One region of the Corynebacterium kozikiae genome, then DNA from elsewhere that is predicted to be linked to it. Evidence: predicted binding sites of a transcription regulator. Region 1 holds the regulator's gene; the other holds the start of a gene.
The links. The regulator LexA, encoded in region 1, represses DNA repair genes until DNA is damaged. The targets are predictions, from matches to a motif close to CGAACANNTGTTCG.
Positions count from the first base shown of each region.

Region 1 (9,154 bases):
CAGGCAGGTGGTGCCCGCACCCGACTACGCCAAAAAGGTTGCAGCCAATCTGCGTTTCGGCTCCGGCGACCTGCTGGTTCAGGTGGCCAACGAGCTGGTCCACTTGGGCGGCAGTGGTATCACTGAGGATGATTTCTCCTTGGCCCAGGTCCCAGACCACCTTAAGGTGAGTTTCGGCGCTGTGGATAAGCGCGGCGACGTCATTGACCGCGACAAAGACCTCCTCTCCCTCCAGCAGCGCTTCAAAGGGAAAATCTCCACGTCTATGGCGAAGGTTGGCCCGAAGCAGCAGCGCGCCACGGAGTGGACCTCGGAGACGCTCGGCACTATCGCTGAGGAGGTGATCACTAAGGTCGATGGGCAAAATGTGATTGCGTACCCTACACTCGCGGTGGGCAAGACTGGGGTGGCAGTGGAGGTAGTGTCCACGAAGGCACAGGCCGAGGCTCAGCTTTTTACCGCGACGATGACGTTGATGTTGCGGGAAGTAAAGCTCAACGCACAGAAAATGCTGAATGGCCTACCGCTGCAGCAGCGGGTTGCGCTGGAGCACTTTCCGAACGGAGGGGCGCAGGGTTTCATTGCCGACGCCACCGCCGCAGCCGTGCGCGACATCCTTCGCGATAACGGTGGCCCTTCCCGGGATCCCGCACGGTTTAGAGAGCTGTTGTCCCTGGTGAAAGAGCAGGCGCCTGGTGTGGTTCGTCGGACAACCGTGGATCTCGCGCCGTCAGTGTTGGCGTTTCACCAATTGAATGACGAGTTGCAGCTGTGGTCCGGTCCCGCAATTGATGATATGCGGGCCCAGGTTGCCGGCTGGCTCCCCCAGCACGCGATTACCAGGCTCGGCGTTGCGCGTTTGCGGCATATTCCTCGTTTTGCCCAGGCAATCCGCTTGAGGTTGGAGGATTTGCAGCGGCTTCCGGATCGAGACGCGCGCTATCAGCAGCAGATCCAGGTTTTGCAGCAGCGATTGGCCCAGAAGGTCCAGGCTTCCAAGCGTGGAGTGAACCAGAGCCAGGTGTTGGATATTCAGTGGATGATCGAAGAGCTGCGGGTGAGCTTGTTTGCACAACGTTTGGGTACCGCGCAAAAGGTTTCCGAGCGCAAAATTGAGAAAGCGATTGATCAGTTGAAGTAGCCGAGGCTACGCGTGTCTTTGTGGCTGCTTGCCTATTCGCCGAGGTTGTCAAAGCTTCGGCTTCTGCGCCGCATGAGCCGGATTTCAGACTCAAAGTCCTCGGCACGTTCAAATGATTTGTACACTGAGGCGAAGCGGAGGTATGCAACCTCGTCGAGCTCTCGGAGCGGATCAAGGATGGCTAGGCCTACGTCGTTGGCGTACACCTGCGATCCGTGTTGGCTGCGCACGGTTGCCTCCACTTCTTGGGCGAGGCGTTTCAGTGCATCTTCGCTGACGTCGCGGCCTTGGCATGCGCGGCGCACACCGGTGATGACCTTTTCTTTGCTAAAAGGCTCAGAAAGTCCGTTCTTCTTGATGACCAAGAGCACTGCTTTTTCCACTGTGGTGAAGCGGCCTTCACAATGAGTGCATTGGCGGCGCCTGCGAATGGCGGTGCCTTCCTCGAAAATCCTTGAGTCAATTACCTTGGAGTGTTCGTTATTGCAAAACGGGCAGTACATCTTCTTGTCTCATGCCTTTCGTGCGTCACCACCGAGCTTCCCAGCCGCTTCCCGGCCGTTTCCAAGCCAGGCCAGCGTTTCCACGTCGAGCGTCCCGGTCCCGCATCGTGGCCCTTTGAAGCTCTGCTCACAAGGCTGAAATTATACGCTGGCCGCTGGCATTATTAGTGCGCGCTTTGGGACACAGTGAAGTCTGGGGTCACACCGGCCGGGACCGGTGGCTGGGTGTCCTCAGGCTGACCAAAAAGCGCAATTCCAGCCGCAAGAACCAAACCTACCAAGGAGCCAGCAAACGCGTTTGCCCAACGTTCTGACCTCTTTGTGGTCCCCCCGGTGGATGCGGCAGTCAAAGGGGCGGTGTGCAGATCTTGCAGTACCGAGCTACTGCGGCGATGTGCCGTAAGGGTGGTCAACGCAGAATTGCGGTTTCGAACAACAGGCTTGCTACTGCCAATCCCACTCCCGCGATCATCATTCTCTATACGGGGCCGAAGTGTTCGAATAGCTGTTGCGGTATGTTCGATACCCAGGTTGCCACGGCTCACACGAGCTTGCCTACGGCTAGGTTCCCACACCTCCGCAGGGGGGACTACTCGCGCGCGAGCGTGCTCCTGCACAGCCCGGTAAGGGAAACGCGAGGCGGAGGTGGATTGAGGTGCTGCGATGGTCATGATCTTTTCCTTTTTGGTGAGTTGAAACAGAAGGGCTAACACTCCTGTAACGGAACACAACGCACTCTATATTCCCGCCCGGACACGAAGGCCCATTGAGGATCGAAGTCTCGTGCATATGTTCGACTATTTTCGATTTGTTCGAATTATGCGCCTTGTTCGAACACTTGTCAAGAATTCGAACGACACTCTCGAACAAATGTATGATTTGCTACGGACAATGCGCTAGAGTGGGGAACGAGCGCACTCCACCCAGCCCTCTCTGGCAGTCAGTTCTGGCAGTCAGCTTGGGCAATGGTTCGGTACCGCCGAGTCACCCTGCTTCCGCGTCTTCGCGGCTTCTGGGTGGGTCTGCGCGCCAGTGACTACCCCTCATAAACCGCTTACTCATCACGCGCCGCCACGCACTGCAACGATCTTCAGGAGAAAAGAAAATGCCACCTCGCAAAAACACGGACCCGAGCAAGCAAGAACCCCTTTCTGACCGGCAACGCAGAATCCTTCAAGTGATTTCCGATGCCGTAGTACTACGTGGCTACCCACCAAGCATTCGTGAGATCGGTGATGCGACTGGCCTGCAATCCACCTCATCCGTGGCCTACCAACTGCGCGAACTTGAGCGCAAGGGATACCTGCGCCGGGACGCCAATAAGCCACGAGCGGTAGACGTTCGCACGTTGCCGGATCAAAAGGCCACCAAACCTGGACCAAAGACCCGAAACAAGGAGCAGCCATCCGCACCGGCATTCAGTCCGGAGAATGCCGAGGCTTCCTCCACCACCTACATCCCCATCGTCGGCAGCATCGCGGCAGGCGCTCCGATCTTGGCTGAAGAGAACGTGGAACAGTACTTCCCGCTTCCCCAGGATGTGGTTGGCGACGGCGAGCTCTTCATGCTCCAGGTTGTTGGCGAGTCAATGAAAGACGCCGGCATCTTGGATGGCGACTGGGTGGTGATTCGCTCGCAGCCGGTGGTTGAGCAAGGCCAGTTTGCAGCCGCCCTCATCGACGGCGAAGCAACCGTCAAGGAATTCCACAAGGATTCCTCCGGCGTGTGGCTCCTTCCCCACAATGACGCCTTCTCCCCCATTCCCGCGGAGCACGCTGAAATTATGGGAAAGGTTGTGACCGTCCTGCGCAAGTACTAGCAACATTGCGGACTTATTCTCATTCTCAGAGCAGCCGCGGCTCCGAACACCCGTCAGACAACGTACTTGCCTGGCGGGTTTCAGCTATTTCCCCACCCCTATATTGGGGAGTTTGACAACAAATCTTCAACAAAACTCGCAGTTCATTCGGACACTAGCGGCGCTAAACAGACCGCCTAAGCAGGATTTTGTGGGATCAGATCCAGAATCGTGCCCGATATTACATATCCCCCTGCCCATTTTTCCCGATTTTTGTGGGTTGTCCGTGCAAAACTGTCTGTAATGCGTTGTTGTTGGTTTGTTGGCTTTTCGTTGTGCCCAGCCCATTCGGGCATTTCCAACAGCACTCCGTTCCCAACATTGGGAATTCCATGTTCAGCGCCGAACAAAAGTGCCACCAACCATTGGCATTTGAAAGGAAAGAGATGTACTCAGAGGAACGCCGCCGGCAAATTGCGTCACTCACCGCAGTTGAGGGAAGGGTCAATGTCACCGAACTTGCCGCGCGTTTTGAAGTCACCGCCGAAACAATTCGTCGCGACCTCGCGGTGCTGGACCGCGAGGGCGTAGTACACCGAGTACACGGCGGCGCGGTGGCTAACCAAACGTTCCAAACCGCTGAGTTCAGCCTGGACACCCGCGCCCGTTCGGCGTCGGGAGCAAAAAACTCCATTGCACACGCAGCACTGGCATTCCTCCCAGAAGCAAATGGTGGCATGTTCCTGGACGCCGGCACCACCATCGCGGCGCTCGCAGAACTCATTGCGGTACAGCCACTTGCCAGGCAGTGGTCCATCGTGACCAACAGCCTCTCTATCGCGCTGACATTGGCGAACGCCAACATGGACTCTATTCAGCTCCTCGGCGGCAGCGTTCGCGCCATCACCCAAGCGGTAGTCGGTGATACCGCCTTGCGCACCCTTGCCCTGATGCGGGCTGACGTCGCGTTCATTGGCACCAATGCGCTCACCCTCGATCACGGCCTTTCCACCGCGGACTCCCAGGAAGCCGCAATCAAGAGCGCCATGATCACCAATGCCCACAAGGTTGTGGTGCTGTGTGACTCCACCAAGATGGGCACGGACTATCTGGTGAGCTTCGGCAGCATTGAGGACATCGACGTGGTGGTCACAGACTCCAATGCCCCAGAATCCTTTGTCAAGGCGCTGCGTGACCGTGACGTTGAGGTGGTCATCGCGCAATAAAGCCCAAGAACTCTCAACCAGCGCCTGATTTCCACTACACATGGAAGCTCAGGCCCTTTAGCCATCCCCGACCTCACTACCACACAGGGCATGAAAACTCCCCACCAGCCAATACAAAACTGATGGGGAGCAATCTACCAAGCAGTGAATGAGCCGCTTGGGGGCGTCGGAACGCTGCCGGAAAGCGTCAGGCGTTGGCCTTCATGATGACTTCGCGCACTGCCGCGCGGGCCTCGGTGGCACCTTCTGCGTCCAGGGCTGCCTCAGCGGCGCGCTTGCATGTCTCAAAATCAACGGCAGAGAGTTGAGCACCCACACCCGCGATCGCAGTGGAAGCGGAGGAAAGGGAATTCACGCCCAGGCCTGCGAGGACGCAAGCGAGCAGTGGGTCGGCTGCTGCCTCGCCACACACACCGACGGCCGTGTTGGTGCGCTCGCCTTCCTTGCAGGTGTGCGCAATGAGACGCAGCACCGCTGGCTGCCAAGGGTCGGTGAGGTACGCGAGCTGCGGGCTCATGCGGTCTGCAGCCATGGTGTACTGGGTGAGGTCGTTGGTGCCGATGGACACGAAGTGCAGGTATGGCATGAGCTTGTCAGCCATCAAGGAAGCTGCCGGAACCTCGATCATCGCACCTGCGATCAAGCCGCGCTCTTCACACAGGCCTGCGAACCACTTTGCCTCGCGGGCGGTTGCCACCATTGGAGCCATCACCCAGGTTGGGGCATCCTCGCCGCGGCCGAGTTCCTTGGCGGCCAAGGCGATTGCGTCGAGCTGGCGGGTAAGCAGAGCCTCGTTGGCGCGAGCTACGCGCAAACCGCGAACACCCAGGGCAGGGTTCATTTCATCAGCCATGGAAGCAAAGGCCACAGGCTTGTCCGAGCCGGCATCGAGGGAGCGCACTACAACCTTGCTGTGCGGGAACTGCTCAAGCACCTTCTTGTACACGGCCGCTTGCTCTTCCACGCTTGGCTCCTCGGTAGCGGTGAGGAAACACATCTCGGTGCGGAACAGGCCGATGCCCTCTGCCTGGCTCTGTGTCGCAGCAATGCGGGCAGCGTTGCCGTCCTGGACATTGGCCAGAAGCTGCACGCGGTGGCCGTCCTTGGTCTCTGCAGGACCAGTCCACTGGGCAATGCGCTCTGCGAGCATCTTGGATTCTTGCTCCGCGGCAACGGCGGTCTCGGGGTCAGCGTCCAGCGTGACGGTGCCCAGGGCGCCGTCCACCAGAACCATATCCCCAACTTTGACGTTGTGGAGCTTCTCCCCCACGGCCACGATGCAGGGCACGTTGAGCTGGCGGGCGATGATGGCGGTGTGGGAGGTTGGGCCGCCGAGCTCGGTGACCAGACCCACGAACAGGTCAGTATCCAGTGCGGCGGTGTCTGCTGGGGAGAGGTCGTCTGCGAACAGGACCACCTGCTCATCAACGGTTGGTAGGCCTGGCTCCTGCTCGCCACGCAGCTCCGCGATCACGCGGTCACGGATGTCGCGCAAGTCCGTGGTGCGCTCTGCCATTACGCCGCCGGCAGCCTCAAACATGGTGACAAACTTGGTGGTTGCGGCAACCACGGCATAGTCGGCTGGATGGCCACCCTGGATGCCCTTCTTCACGGCCTTCAGCCAGCCACGGTCGCGCACCATGCCGGCGGTTGCCTTAAGTACCTCCGCCGCAGCACCTTCTGCGCTGGCAGAGCGCTTTTCCAGGCGGTCCGCCACAGCCTCAGCGGCGGTGGTGAAACGTTCCAGCTCGGCCTCACGCTGGGATTCATCGATCACTTCGCCTGCTTGAGGCAGCTCAGGGCGAGGAGAGATCCACACTGCCTTGGCGTAGCGAACGCCAGAAACAACTGCAGTACCCTTAATTGTTGTGTCGCTAGTCACATTATTCAACGAGATCCGCCTATCTTCACAAGCTCTTGATGGAATGCCTCCACATCACCACAAAAACAACATTTTCGCAACCGATCAAACAAATTTTTCTTGACAATCAAACACAAATGGGCATACGTTTAAGGCAGATTCCAACATTTTCTATAGGTTTGCCGGTTTCCGAACCATGCAGAATTGACCCCAGAAATCACTTTTTACAGGTCAATTCCAGCCCAGGAAATCTAACTACCGCCTGATGAGCTGGAAAAACAGGAATGGACCACCGAAGGAGCACACGCTCAAACAACGGCACCACCCCTTCGGCCCTTTCGGGCCGGCCTGTCCAGCCGCCTCCATCTGGCAGATGCAACCCCAAGTAAAATGTGGGAAATCACACAACAAAACAAAATCACGCAGTACCCAACCAACACTTTTCGGGGCTTTCACTGGTTCGCCTGCCCCGCAAAACGTACAACTAGACCTCATTAGCCCAAAGGGCGTTCAGGCTGCGCAGCCACAACGCCTCGAACAACCCGAATATCCAGTTCCAATATCCAGTTCCAATTTCCAGAGAGGTGGTGAAATGGCCACAGTAGAAGAGGTAGCCAACCGGCAATCCACGATCGTTGCCTTGACGCAAAAATACGGCCGAAGCAACGTCTCTGACCTCGCAGCGGAGTTTAACGTCACCCCTGAAACCATCCGCCGTGACCTCAAGGCACTCGAACAGCGCGGCCACATCCGTCGGGTGCATGGTGGTGCGGTGATTGACGCGCACGCGCACCGCACCGATCTCCTTGCCATTGACGAGGAGGATTCCGGCCTACCACTCCACCAGGTGCAGCGCCGCAAACAGGCGATCGCCGAGGCAGCGATGCACCTTATCCCTGGTCCGCAGGCTTCCATGTTTATTGATGCAGGCTCCACAACCGAGGCCTTTGCCAACGTGCTCGCCCGTTACTACGTGGGCCAGCAATGGGTGGTGGTGACGAATTCCCCAAACGTTGCGCGCACCCTGGTCTCAGCCGGAGTGCCCGAGGTAACCATCCTCGGCGGCGTGGTGAAAAGCCAGACCCAGGCTGTAGTGGGGCCGCGGGCAGTGAATGCCTTACAGCTCCTGCGCGCGGACGTCGCCTTCATGGGTACCTCCGGTCTCACCACCGACGACGGCCTCACCACCTCCGATCCCCGCGAAGCAGCCGTAAAAACCGCCATGATCGAACGCTGCCGCACCGCCATCGTGCTGTGCGACTCAACCAAGATCGGCAAGTCCTCCACGGTCACTTTCGCCCCACTCAGCAAGGTTCATGTGGCCGTGACTGACCGCTTTGCCCCAGCTGACTTCACCTCGAAGCTCAAACCATTCCATACAAAGGTAGTTATCTCGTGATTCTCACCTTCACACCCCATCCAAGCATCGACCTCACGTTGAGCCTGCCCGAACCCATCCGCCGCGGCGCCGTCCAACGCCTCGAAGGCAGCGAATCTGTAGCCGGTGGCAAGGGGATCAACGTGGCTCAGGCGTGCGTGAAAGCTGGCAAAGAAGCTCTCGCAATCTTTCCCGCGTGCAAAAAGGACCCGTTCCTGGGGCTCGTCGACGCTGCCGACGTCCCAGCACTCGCCGTGGAAATGCCTGGTAGGGTCCGCACCAACACCGCGGTGACGGAGCCCGACGGCACCACCACGAAATTCAACGGCCAGGGCCCCACGATGAACGATGCACAGCTCGAGCACGTGGCAGAAGTGCTCAAGCAAGAGGCAAAGCAGGCCAATTGGGTAGTGCTCGCCGGTTCCCTGCCACCTGGGGCGCCCAATGACTGGTATGCCAGTCTGATTAACGCGGTTCGCTCAGTGGCCCCCAAGGTCAAGATCGCCGTGGATACCTCCGACGCCGCGCTCGAGGCACTGGGCGAGCACTTTGGCACCGCCACCCCTGATCTGATCAAGCCCAACGGCGTGGAGTTGGGCCAGCTCGTGGGTATGGACGGCGAAGCCTTAGAAGACGCAGCTCAGGAAGGCAACTTCGCCCCGGTCATCGAGGCCGCCGCTCCACTTCTTGAACAAGGTATCCAGTATGTGCTGGTGACCTTGGGTGCGGCGGGCGCGGTGCTCGTGAGCAACGCCGGCGTGTGGCGCGCCACCCCACCGCCGACCGTGGCGGTGTCCACCGTGGGAGCGGGCGACTGCACCTTGAGCGGCTTCATCATGGGCCTCGAGGATAATCAACCCGAGCCTGAGGCCCTTGCGCTCGGCGTGGCCTACGGCTCCGCAGCGGCGTCTCTCCCAGGCACCACCATCCCCACCCCGGAGCATGTCAATGTTGCCGAGACCCATGTCATGCAGGTGCACAGCAACCAGCGACTCAACGTCGCACAAGCCTAAATAACTTCACTCACTACTCGTTTCTCCCTCCCTTCTCAGTAAAGGAACCATCATGACGCAGCACGTCATCAATAGTCAGCTCGTGCGGCTTGATGTTGACTTCGGCACCTCCACCACCGAGGTCATCAACAATCTCGCGCAGATTGTCGCGGATGCAGGGCGAGCTTCCGACGCCAACCAGCTTGCCGCAGATGCAATCGCCCGCGAATCCAAGTCCGGGACCGGCGTACCAGG
Region 1 is NZ_JANIKJ010000001.1:343,397-352,550, reverse strand. It holds gene hrpA (ATP-dependent RNA helicase HrpA) at 1-1,141, shown strand, start outside; gene nrdR (transcriptional regulator NrdR) at 1,174-1,644, opposite strand; gene lexA (transcriptional repressor LexA) at 2,750-3,463, shown strand; gene sugR (transcriptional regulator SugR) at 3,889-4,668, shown strand; gene ptsP (phosphoenolpyruvate--protein phosphotransferase) at 4,856-6,559, opposite strand; gene NQ018_RS01560 (DeoR/GlpR family DNA-binding transcription regulator) at 7,122-7,928, shown strand; gene NQ018_RS01555 (1-phosphofructokinase family hexose kinase) at 7,925-8,920, shown strand; gene NQ018_RS01550 (PTS fructose transporter subunit IIABC) at 8,973-9,154, shown strand, end outside.

Region 2 (9,154 bases), on a different contig from region 1:
TGCTGGCGGTCCAGGGCGAACCAGCGGATCTGGGCGGCTACTACCAGCCAAACGATGACAAGACGAACGCTGTGATGCGGCCATCGGCAGCATTCAACGAAATCATCGATTCGCTGAAGTAACACGAAAGGCGGGGTACATACCCCGCCTTTTTGCTATCCAGAGTTCCTGAGCGCCGTCGCGAGCCCGTTCATCGTGACCTGGATGGTCTTGGACACCAAGAACGAATCGTCGCCGGCGCGGTACCGTCGGAGCAACTCGAGCTGCACCGCGTTCAGCGGCAGCAGGTAGGGATAGCGCCGCTTCAGCGACCTCGCCTGCCGCAGATTCTCCGAAACCAGGTCGCGGTTCCCAGTGATCCGCAGGTAGGCGGCACGGGTGAGGTTGTACTCTTCAACGATCATCTCGTAAATGCGGTCTGCGATTTCTTGATCGCCCACCAAGTCCGCGTAGAGGCGGGCCAAGGAGATCTCTGCTTTCGCCATCACCTGCGCCATATTTGAGAGCACCGAATTAAAAAACGGCCAGTTGTGATAGAGATCGGACAATTCAGACCACCGCGCGTCGTCGTCGCCCGCCCAACTTGCGACCGCCGAGCCCACGCCGAACCAACCTGGCACATTGCTTCGGGATTGCGACCACGACAGCACCCACGGAATCGCGCGAAGATCCGAGATCGCGGTGGTTTGCTTCCTCGCCGCGGGCCTCGAGCCGAGATTCAGATCCCCAATCTCGTGCAGCGGCGTTGACTCCGTGAAGAACTGGATGAACCCTGGGTCTTGGGTGAGCCGTTTGTACGCGCGCCCCGAAAGATCGGACAGCTCGGCCATCACAGCATAGGCCCGGTCATTCGCGGGCTCATGATTCAGCAACGACGCCTCCAGCGCTCCAGACACGAAGGCTTCGAGGTGTCGACGCGCGGTATCGGGCGCACCGTACTTCGCAGAGATCACTTCACCTTGTTCAGTGATGCGCACCGACCCCGTGACGGCGCCTTGGGGCTGGGCGAGGATGGCGTCGTACGTCGGGCCGCCGCCGCGACCCACTGCCCCGCCGCGACCGTGCGCGAGGCGCAATTCGATGCCGTGACGCTCGAAGAGCTCAACAAATTTCCGCTCGGCATCATAAATTGCCCAGTTGGCAGCCAGGTACCCGCCGTCCTTGTTGGAATCGGAATATCCGAGCATCACTTCTTGCACGTCCCCGCGCCGACGCAGATGCTCGCGATACACCGGCACCTCCCACAGCGCCTCGAGGATGCCCGCGCCGACGCTGAGGTCGTCGATGGTCTCGAAAAGCGGCACAATGTCCAGATTGTCCAGGCCAACTTCCTTCAGCAGCACCATCGGCTCGAGAATGTCCGAGACCGCACCGGTCATCGAAACGATGCAATGCGAGATCATGTCCTCCCCGTAAGCGCGCACCGACGCAGCCGCCGCGCGGAAAATTCCGAGTTCTTTCTCCGTGACCTCGTCGAAGACTTTCACACCCGGAAACAGCAATGGGCGCGGGGTCTGCAATTCCTCGGTGAGCAACGCGATCTTTTCCGCTTCGTCGAGGCTCGCGTAGTCGTCGACGCGGCCTGCAATGCGGAACACCTCCGTGAGGACGTGCTCGAAGGTGTCGGAGTTTTGACGCAGGTCCAAGGTATAGAGATGGAAGCCAAACGTGGTGACGGCCGAGCGAATGTGGGCGAGCCGATCGTCAGCAATGATCGCGCCGCCGTAAGCGCGCAACGAACTGTCGATGATGTCGAGGTCGCGCAGCAGGTCCCGCGGCGAAGCGTATCCCGAGCGGAGTTTCTCGCGGATGCCGTAGATAGCGCGTCGGTAGGGCTCGTCGACGCGGGACTCCCAATTGTTGTTGGCGGCATCCGCGAGGGCGAGCAATTCCTGTGAGCACGCGGAGTAGCGGTCAGAGAGTGAAAGCTCGCGTTCGAGTTCGGCGAGTTGTTCGTCGTAGTATTCGCGGATCGTCTCGGCTGCGCGCTGGGTGGCGTAGCTGAGGGTCTCGGCGTTGACATAGGGGTTTCCGTCGTGATCGCCGCCGATCCAGGACCCCATGCGCACGACAGCGGCGTCGCCGAGCTCGATGCCGAAGGTGTCCCGCATGTTCGCTTGGATCGCGCGATTGAGCGCCGGCACTTGCTCAAGCAGTGAGAGTTTGTAGTAGCGCAGTCCGACGTCGATTTCGTCTTCCAGTGTGGGGCGGGCGATTCGGATGAGCGCGGTTTGCCAGAGCAACGTCATGCGCAGGAGCAGTTCACGCTCGATGGTGTCGTCGAGGCCGCGGAGATGAATTTGTTGGAGCAATGCTTTGATCCGCAGTTGGGTGTCGAACACTGTGCGGCGGCGCGTTTCCGTCGGATGCGCGGTGAGCACGGGCGCAACGTGGGCGTCGCGAATCATTTGGGCCCGCGTCGACGGGACTTGCTGAAGTTTTGCGAAAGTTCGCTCCAGCGACACCGCGGCTGGCTGCGACTCGTCGTCGAGGTCTTCCACAAGGTTGGTGAGGAGCGCGAAGTAACTGAATGAACGCGCCACTAAGTTTGCCTTACTCACGTCCATGTCCCGGAAAATTGCCAGGAGGTCGTCGGGGCGCGCTTCGCCGCGCGCTACCGCGAAGGCCGTCACGCGTGTGGATTCGACGAGCTCAAAAATTTCCTGGCCTTCTTGCTGGGCGATGACCTGGCCCAGGATCCTGCCGAGGAGTCGGATGTCTTCGCGGACGCGATCAGTCACTTGGCATTCCTTCCATGTTCGACCCTATGTATTCGGGGCAGATTCATAGTATCCGCTTTCCGACGCGCGCAAGGCACACTTCATGAGATGGAATCCCGCGCCCGCGCTGCACCAGTTAAAGAAGGTTTTATTCATAAAAACTAGACCGAGCTGTTTACTTTTTTCGGACCGAGGCTTAAAGTCGAGGAATCCCACTAACGAAAAGGACTGAATATGACCACGAAGTACGACAATTCAAATTCCGCCGCCTGGAGCTTTGAAACCCGCTCCATCCACGCGGGCCAGCCTGTGGACTCTGACACCAGCTCCCGCAACCTCCCTATCTACCTCACGAGCTCCTTCGTCTTCGACTCCGCTGAGCACGCCTCCAAGCGCTTCGATCTTTCCGACGCCGGCCCGGTGTACTCCCGCATCACCAACCCAACGGTCGGAGCCGTGGAAGAGCGCGTGAACTCCCTCGAGGGAGGCGTCCACGCGGTCCTGTTTGCCTCCGGTCAAGCTGCGGAGACCGCGGCGATCCTCAACCTCGCGCGCTCGGGCTCCCACATCGTCGCGTCACCACGCCTGTACGGCGGCACCGAGACGCTGCTGAAGGTGACGTTGGCCCGCCTCGGCATCGAGACCACATTCGTGGAGAATCCCGACGACCCCGCTTCCTGGGCAGCCGCAGTGCAAGACAACACTGTGGCGTTCTACGCCGAAACCTTCGCGAACCCACAGGCAGACGTCTTGGACATTCCAGCCGTCGCCGAGGTTGCACACGCGAACCAGGTTCCTCTCATTGTGGACAACACCCTCGCAACCGCCGCTCTGGTCCGCCCACTGGAGCACGGCGCAGACATCGTGGTCGCGTCCCTTACCAAGTTCTACACCGGCAACGGCTCTGGCCTCGGCGGCGTTCTGGTTGACGGCGGCACCTTCGATTGGACTGTCAAGCGCAACGGCGAGCCTGTCTTCCCTGATTTCGTTACCCCTGATCCCGCGTACCACGGCCTCAAGTACGCCGACCTTGGCCCTGCTGCGTTCGGCCTGAAGGCTCGCGTCGGCTTGCTCCGCGACACCGGCGCAGCCCCTTCCCCTTTCAACGCCTGGGTGACCGCGCAGGGTCTGGATACGCTGTCTCTTCGTGTTGAGCGTCATAACGAGAACGCGGCCCGGGTCGCCGAGTTCTTGGAGAATCACCCAAAGGTGTCCAAGGTGAACTACGCGGGCCTGCCTTCTTCGCCGTGGTACGAGACGAAGCAGAAGCTCGGTCTAAAGTACACCGGTTCGGTGCTTTCCTTTGACATTGTGGGCGGCAAGGACGAGGCGTGGGCTTTCATCGATGCGCTCAAGCTGCACTCCAACTTGGCGAACGTCGGCGATGTCCGTTCCCTCGTTGTCCATCCCGCGACGACGACTCACTCGCAGTCCGACGAGGCTTCCCTCGCAGCGGCGGGCATCAACCAGGCAACGATCCGCCTTTCCGTGGGCATCGAAAATATTGAGGACATCCTCGCTGATCTGACTGCGGGCTTCGACGCGGTCTAACGTACAGTTTGTCCTAGTTAACGATTCAGGAGGCTCGATGCTCGTCACGAACGGCACCCCACAATCCGTATCTATTGGGGAATTCACCACTGAGGCCGGCGTGACCATCGATGCCTCCATCACCTACCAGGCGTGGGGCGATTTCCGGGGCAGCAACGTCATTCTCGTCGAGCACGCGCTCACGGGAGACTCGAATGCGGTCGAATGGTGGGGCGACGTCATCGGTCCCGGCAAGGCCCTCGACACCGACCACTTCTGCGTCGTCTGCACGAACGTTCTCGGCGGATGTAAAGGCAGCACGGGACCCAGCAGCTTGCGTTCCGACGGCACCGCTTGGGGCTCACGCTTCCCCGCTATCTCCATCCGTGACCAGGTCAACGCCGAGGCCGCACTCTTGGATGTGCTCGGAATTTCCCGCCTGCACGCCGTTGTCGGCGGGTCAATGGGCGGCGCGCGCACCCTCGAATGGACCCTCCTCTACCCAGCCCGCGTCGACGCGGCGTGTGTGATCGCGGTGTCGGCGCGGGCTAGTGCTTGGCAGATCGGTATTCAGACAGCCCAGATCAGCGCGATTGAGCGCGACCCGAATTGGCAGGGTGGGGACTATTACGACGCGGCTCCACCGACCGCGGGCCTCGCCGCCGCCCGTCGCATCGCACATTTGACGTACCGCGGCGAATTGGAGATCGACGAGCGTTTTGGCACCACGGCGCAGCGTGGTGAAAATCCTCTGGGGCCGTATCGAGACCCAAATCAGCGATTCGCAGTGCAAAGCTACCTGGACCACCAGGGCCTGAAGCTGACCGAACGCTTCGACGCGGGCTCCTACGTCGCCCTCACCGAGTCTTTGAACAGGCACGATATCGGCCGTGATCGCGGCGGACTCAACAAGGCTTTGGCCGCAATCCAGGTACCCACGATGATCGTGGGCGTAGACACCGACATCCTTTATCCGTACCACCAGCAGGAACACCTTTCGCGGAACGTCGGAAATTTGCTCGCCATGGCGAAGATCAGCTCCCCCGTTGGGCACGACGCTTTCCTTACCGAGTCGCGCCAAATGGATCGAATCTTGCGGCACTTCATTGAGCTCGCAGATGGCGTTCGCGACGCCGGCATCGAATACCATTTATAGCCGCCTAGCTGGCCTTTTACAGGCATAGCACCCTACCCCTTGCCCAACAGATTCCCCAACGCTATAATCGCAATCAACTCAAACAAACATTCGATTTTCGGGGGAATCCAATGTCTCTTGCAAATTTCTTGCACACCGACCACTCAAACCAACTCAGCGAATTTCAACGGCGGAAAAATCAGCTCGAAATCGAGCAATGGTACCGCTACAAACCTGACCCAGAAAAGGACTATCATACCCAAATTGCCGAGGTCAGCGCACTCACAAACATGAGCCGCGCGGAAGTAAAAAACCTGCTTAACGTGGGCATAATGCTCCGACAGCTCCCTAAATTTTTCCAGCTCCTCAGCACGCTTTGGCACGTCAGCATGAACCGACTTTCCGCGATAGAACGCCAAATCATGGCGCTTCAGGACCCGAGCCACATCGCCGCTTTGGACGAGTTTCTGGTTTCCTATTTCACGCCGCGCTACGCCGATCAATGCATCCCGCAACCGCCGACCATTACCAAACATTTGCGTGAATTCGTGCAAAAGCTCGATCCCGAAGCTGCCTCCACCCCACCGAAGCGCACTGGGCGAAAGGTGTCGTTCCGTCAGGGAAACGAAGGCATGGCACGCATGTCAGTCCAGCTTGACGACGGCGAAATGCAGGAGGTGTACAAGGCTCTCAGTGCCGCGGGAGATCCCACGTGCCCGGATACCTTCTTGGATTTCTTCCGCTCCAAGACCCGCTACAGGGTCAAGCACGTCACCTTCACACTCGGCGAGGCCCTCCATCTCCTGGGAGGCGGACGCATTGACGATCACAGCGACTTCTGGGCTAAGCAACCCACCAAAAACGTCAACTACAGCAGTTCAGCGAAGACCAGCAAGTATCAACCCACCCCGGAAATCCGCGCGACCGTCCAAGCGCTGGACGGCTCCTGCCGCTTCCCCGGCTGCACCACCCAAGCAACCGAATGCGACCTCGACCATGTTGTTGCCTTCGAACAAGGCGGAAGCACAAGCGTCGACAACCTCGCATGCCTCTGCCGCTTCCACCACAACATGAAATCCAGCCAACGGTTCCACTACGAAATGAACCCTAACCGAACAGCTACGTTCTACTTCCCCAACGGCGCAACGAAGACCTCCACCCCAGGTGGTCCGCTCGTCACCGATATCATGTTCGGTCAATCATGGGCAGAGCACCAGCGCCGGCGCCAAGACTACCGCCGTCAGGAACCCAAAGAGTCCACCGACGCAGACAAGAACACCATCAAGACGCCCACCGCAGCCGCATAACACATATCAAACAGCCGAGAGCGGACCGCAAGAACTCCCAAAATCTTAGAGTCACATGCCCAGCGGATAACTACGTACCAAAACATGCCAACTCCCAAGGCAAAAGTGGCACGCCGCCAGTGATCAGTCAACGCAAACAGTCCCGAGACCAACACAAGCGCCACGAAAGCAGCCACCCCCGCTATCTGAACCCCCCTCGGTAGCGGTGATGGCTTCAAACCACGATCATGTGGATTATCCAGCAAGCTCAGCACGCTCCACCACATTGCGCACCAAAAACGCTCGGGTCAGGGGGCCAACTCCTCCTGGATTCGGCGAAACGGCGCCCGCCACTTCCCACACGTCCGGATGCACGTCGCCAACCAACTTGCCGTCTACGCGCGATACTCCAACATCGAGCACCGCAGCACCAGGCTTGACCATATCCGCCGTCAACATGTGCCCGACGCCAGCAGCCGCGACGATCACGTCTGCTTCAATAGTCTCGGCCTTCAGGTCGCGAGTACCTGTGTGGCAAAGAGTCACGGTGGCATTCTCGCTTCGCCGCGTAAGCATCAACCCGATTGGACGACCCACTGTGACGCCGCGGCCGATAACCACGACTTTTTTCCCATCGAGTTCAACGCCGAAGCGACGCAGCAGATGGATTGCACCGTTCGGTGTGCACGGCAAAGGCGCGGGTTCGTTGAGTACAAGTTTGCCAAGGTTCACGGGATGCAAGCCGTCCGCATCTTTGTCTGGATTGATGCGTTCCAGCACTGCGTTTTCATCCAGATGCTTGGGAAGTGGGAGCTGCACGATGTAGCCCGTGCACTCGGGATCCTCGTTGAGCTCGTCGATCACGGCGAACAGCTCTTCTTGTGTGGTATCCGCTGGTAGATCCTTTCGAATCGACTTTACGCCTACCTGCTCACAGTCGCGGTGCTTCATTTTTACGTATGCCTGGCTGGCTGGGTCGTCACCAACTAGAACTGTGGCGAGACCAGGGGTGATACCCTTCTCCCGAAGTGCAGCCACGCGCTTGGCAAGGTCGTCGAAGATTTCGTCGCGGTAGAGATTTCCGTCAAGTTTTGTCGCAGTCACTCCACGATTATTGCACGATCTGGCTCTTACATCGTTGGCTTAAGATTGTTCATATGGCTTTTGCGCACGTGATTTTTGACCAGCCCGTGATTCCGCCAAATACGGGAAATGCAATTCGAATGTGTGCAGGCACGGGTGCGCATCTTCACCTCGCTGGACCGCTGGGGTTCAATTTGGAGGAAAAGAACCTTCGGCGAGCAGGCTTGGACTACCACGACCTCGCCGAGGTCTCCGTGCATGAAAACCTCGAGGCCTGCTTCGAAGCGCTGCCCGGGGCGCGGGTCTACGCGTTCAGTGCGCACGGCGACGTGAGTTACACAGACATCGAGTACCGCATGGGCGACGCACTGTTGTTTGGAACCGAGCCGACTGGGCTGGAGGATGCGGTGCTTTCGCATCCTCGCGTCACTGCAGTTGTTCGGATCCCGATGCTTGAGGGTCGTCGTTCGATGAATCTGTCCAACGCGGCGGCTGTTGCGACGTATGAGGCGTGGCGTCAGCTTGGGTTTCCTGGTGTATGAGTTCCACGTCGCGGCGTCGCAATGCACTGAGTAGCGCGACAGCGTCGTCAGCATCAAGATCTCGGGCGGTCATCTTGATTGGTCCCGGCACGAGGTCAAGCCGAAGGTTTCGCAGATGCAGTCGCCGTTGAATTGGCCCTTCGGTCAGGGATAGTTCTTGGATGTGCTTCGTCTTTACGGTCGCGCTTCGACGCATGAGTCGGCCAGAGAAGATGGTGATGTACTCCCCCACTTCCACGGCTTGGCGCCGATATGCGAGTGGAGAGACCCATTTTCCGCGTTCGGGCGTACGGTAGGCCGGGTTGGTGGAGTCGACAGGGAGGGGCGCGCCTAGACGTCGCGCTAGGGCGCTGGCCTCGTCGTAAGTGCAGACGGGGAGGATTGTGGAGGCGTCTTCGTAGCCGATTGCTGTGGCTCGGACGCGCCACCAGTTGAAGATTCGCCAGAGCGGGGGTTGTTCGAGCTGGATGGCGTGGATGCGGTCGATGGGGATGGACTGGCGGCGGCGGTTGGCGAGGCCGTAGGTGATGCGGATGGTATCGTCGATTTGGATACTGAACCGCCACGCGCGATCGAGCGCGCTCCATACCGCCGGCACGATACCGAGGGCTGCGGGGAGGAGGAGCGCCGGGTTCAGGATCGCGCCTGCAATCATCAACGCAACGCCCCAACCCTGGCTGAGCGCGATTGCGGTGAGGCTTCGAAGAATGGGCAGCTCGTGCTGTCGGTCGCTGTGCACGCCCGTGAGTTCGGCGCGGATGCGCTCCGCTTCGTGCTTGCGAAGGTAGGAAATGGTGAGCGTCGAGCCCGCGCCGCCCGCGGTTTCCACGCGCAGCTCCGCGAGGCCAAAGATCCTGG
Region 2 is NZ_JANIKJ010000005.1:127,443-136,596, forward strand. It holds gene NQ018_RS05220 (NADP-dependent isocitrate dehydrogenase) at 1-122, shown strand, start outside; gene ppc (phosphoenolpyruvate carboxylase) at 156-2,741, opposite strand; gene NQ018_RS05230 (O-acetylhomoserine/O-acetylserine sulfhydrylase) at 2,955-4,271, shown strand; gene metX (homoserine O-acetyltransferase MetX) at 4,309-5,406, shown strand; gene NQ018_RS05240 (HNH endonuclease signature motif containing protein) at 5,676-6,692, shown strand; gene NQ018_RS05245 (DUF3017 domain-containing protein) at 6,626-6,958, opposite strand; gene NQ018_RS05250 (bifunctional methylenetetrahydrofolate dehydrogenase/methenyltetrahydrofolate cyclohydrolase) at 6,927-7,775, opposite strand; gene NQ018_RS05255 (tRNA (cytidine(34)-2'-O)-methyltransferase) at 7,829-8,296, shown strand; gene NQ018_RS05260 (PH domain-containing protein) at 8,181-9,154, opposite strand, start outside.
Region 2: NQ018_RS05240 (HNH endonuclease signature motif containing protein) is a predicted target of LexA. The motif match lies at 5,486-5,499, and genes of this name have one in related genera.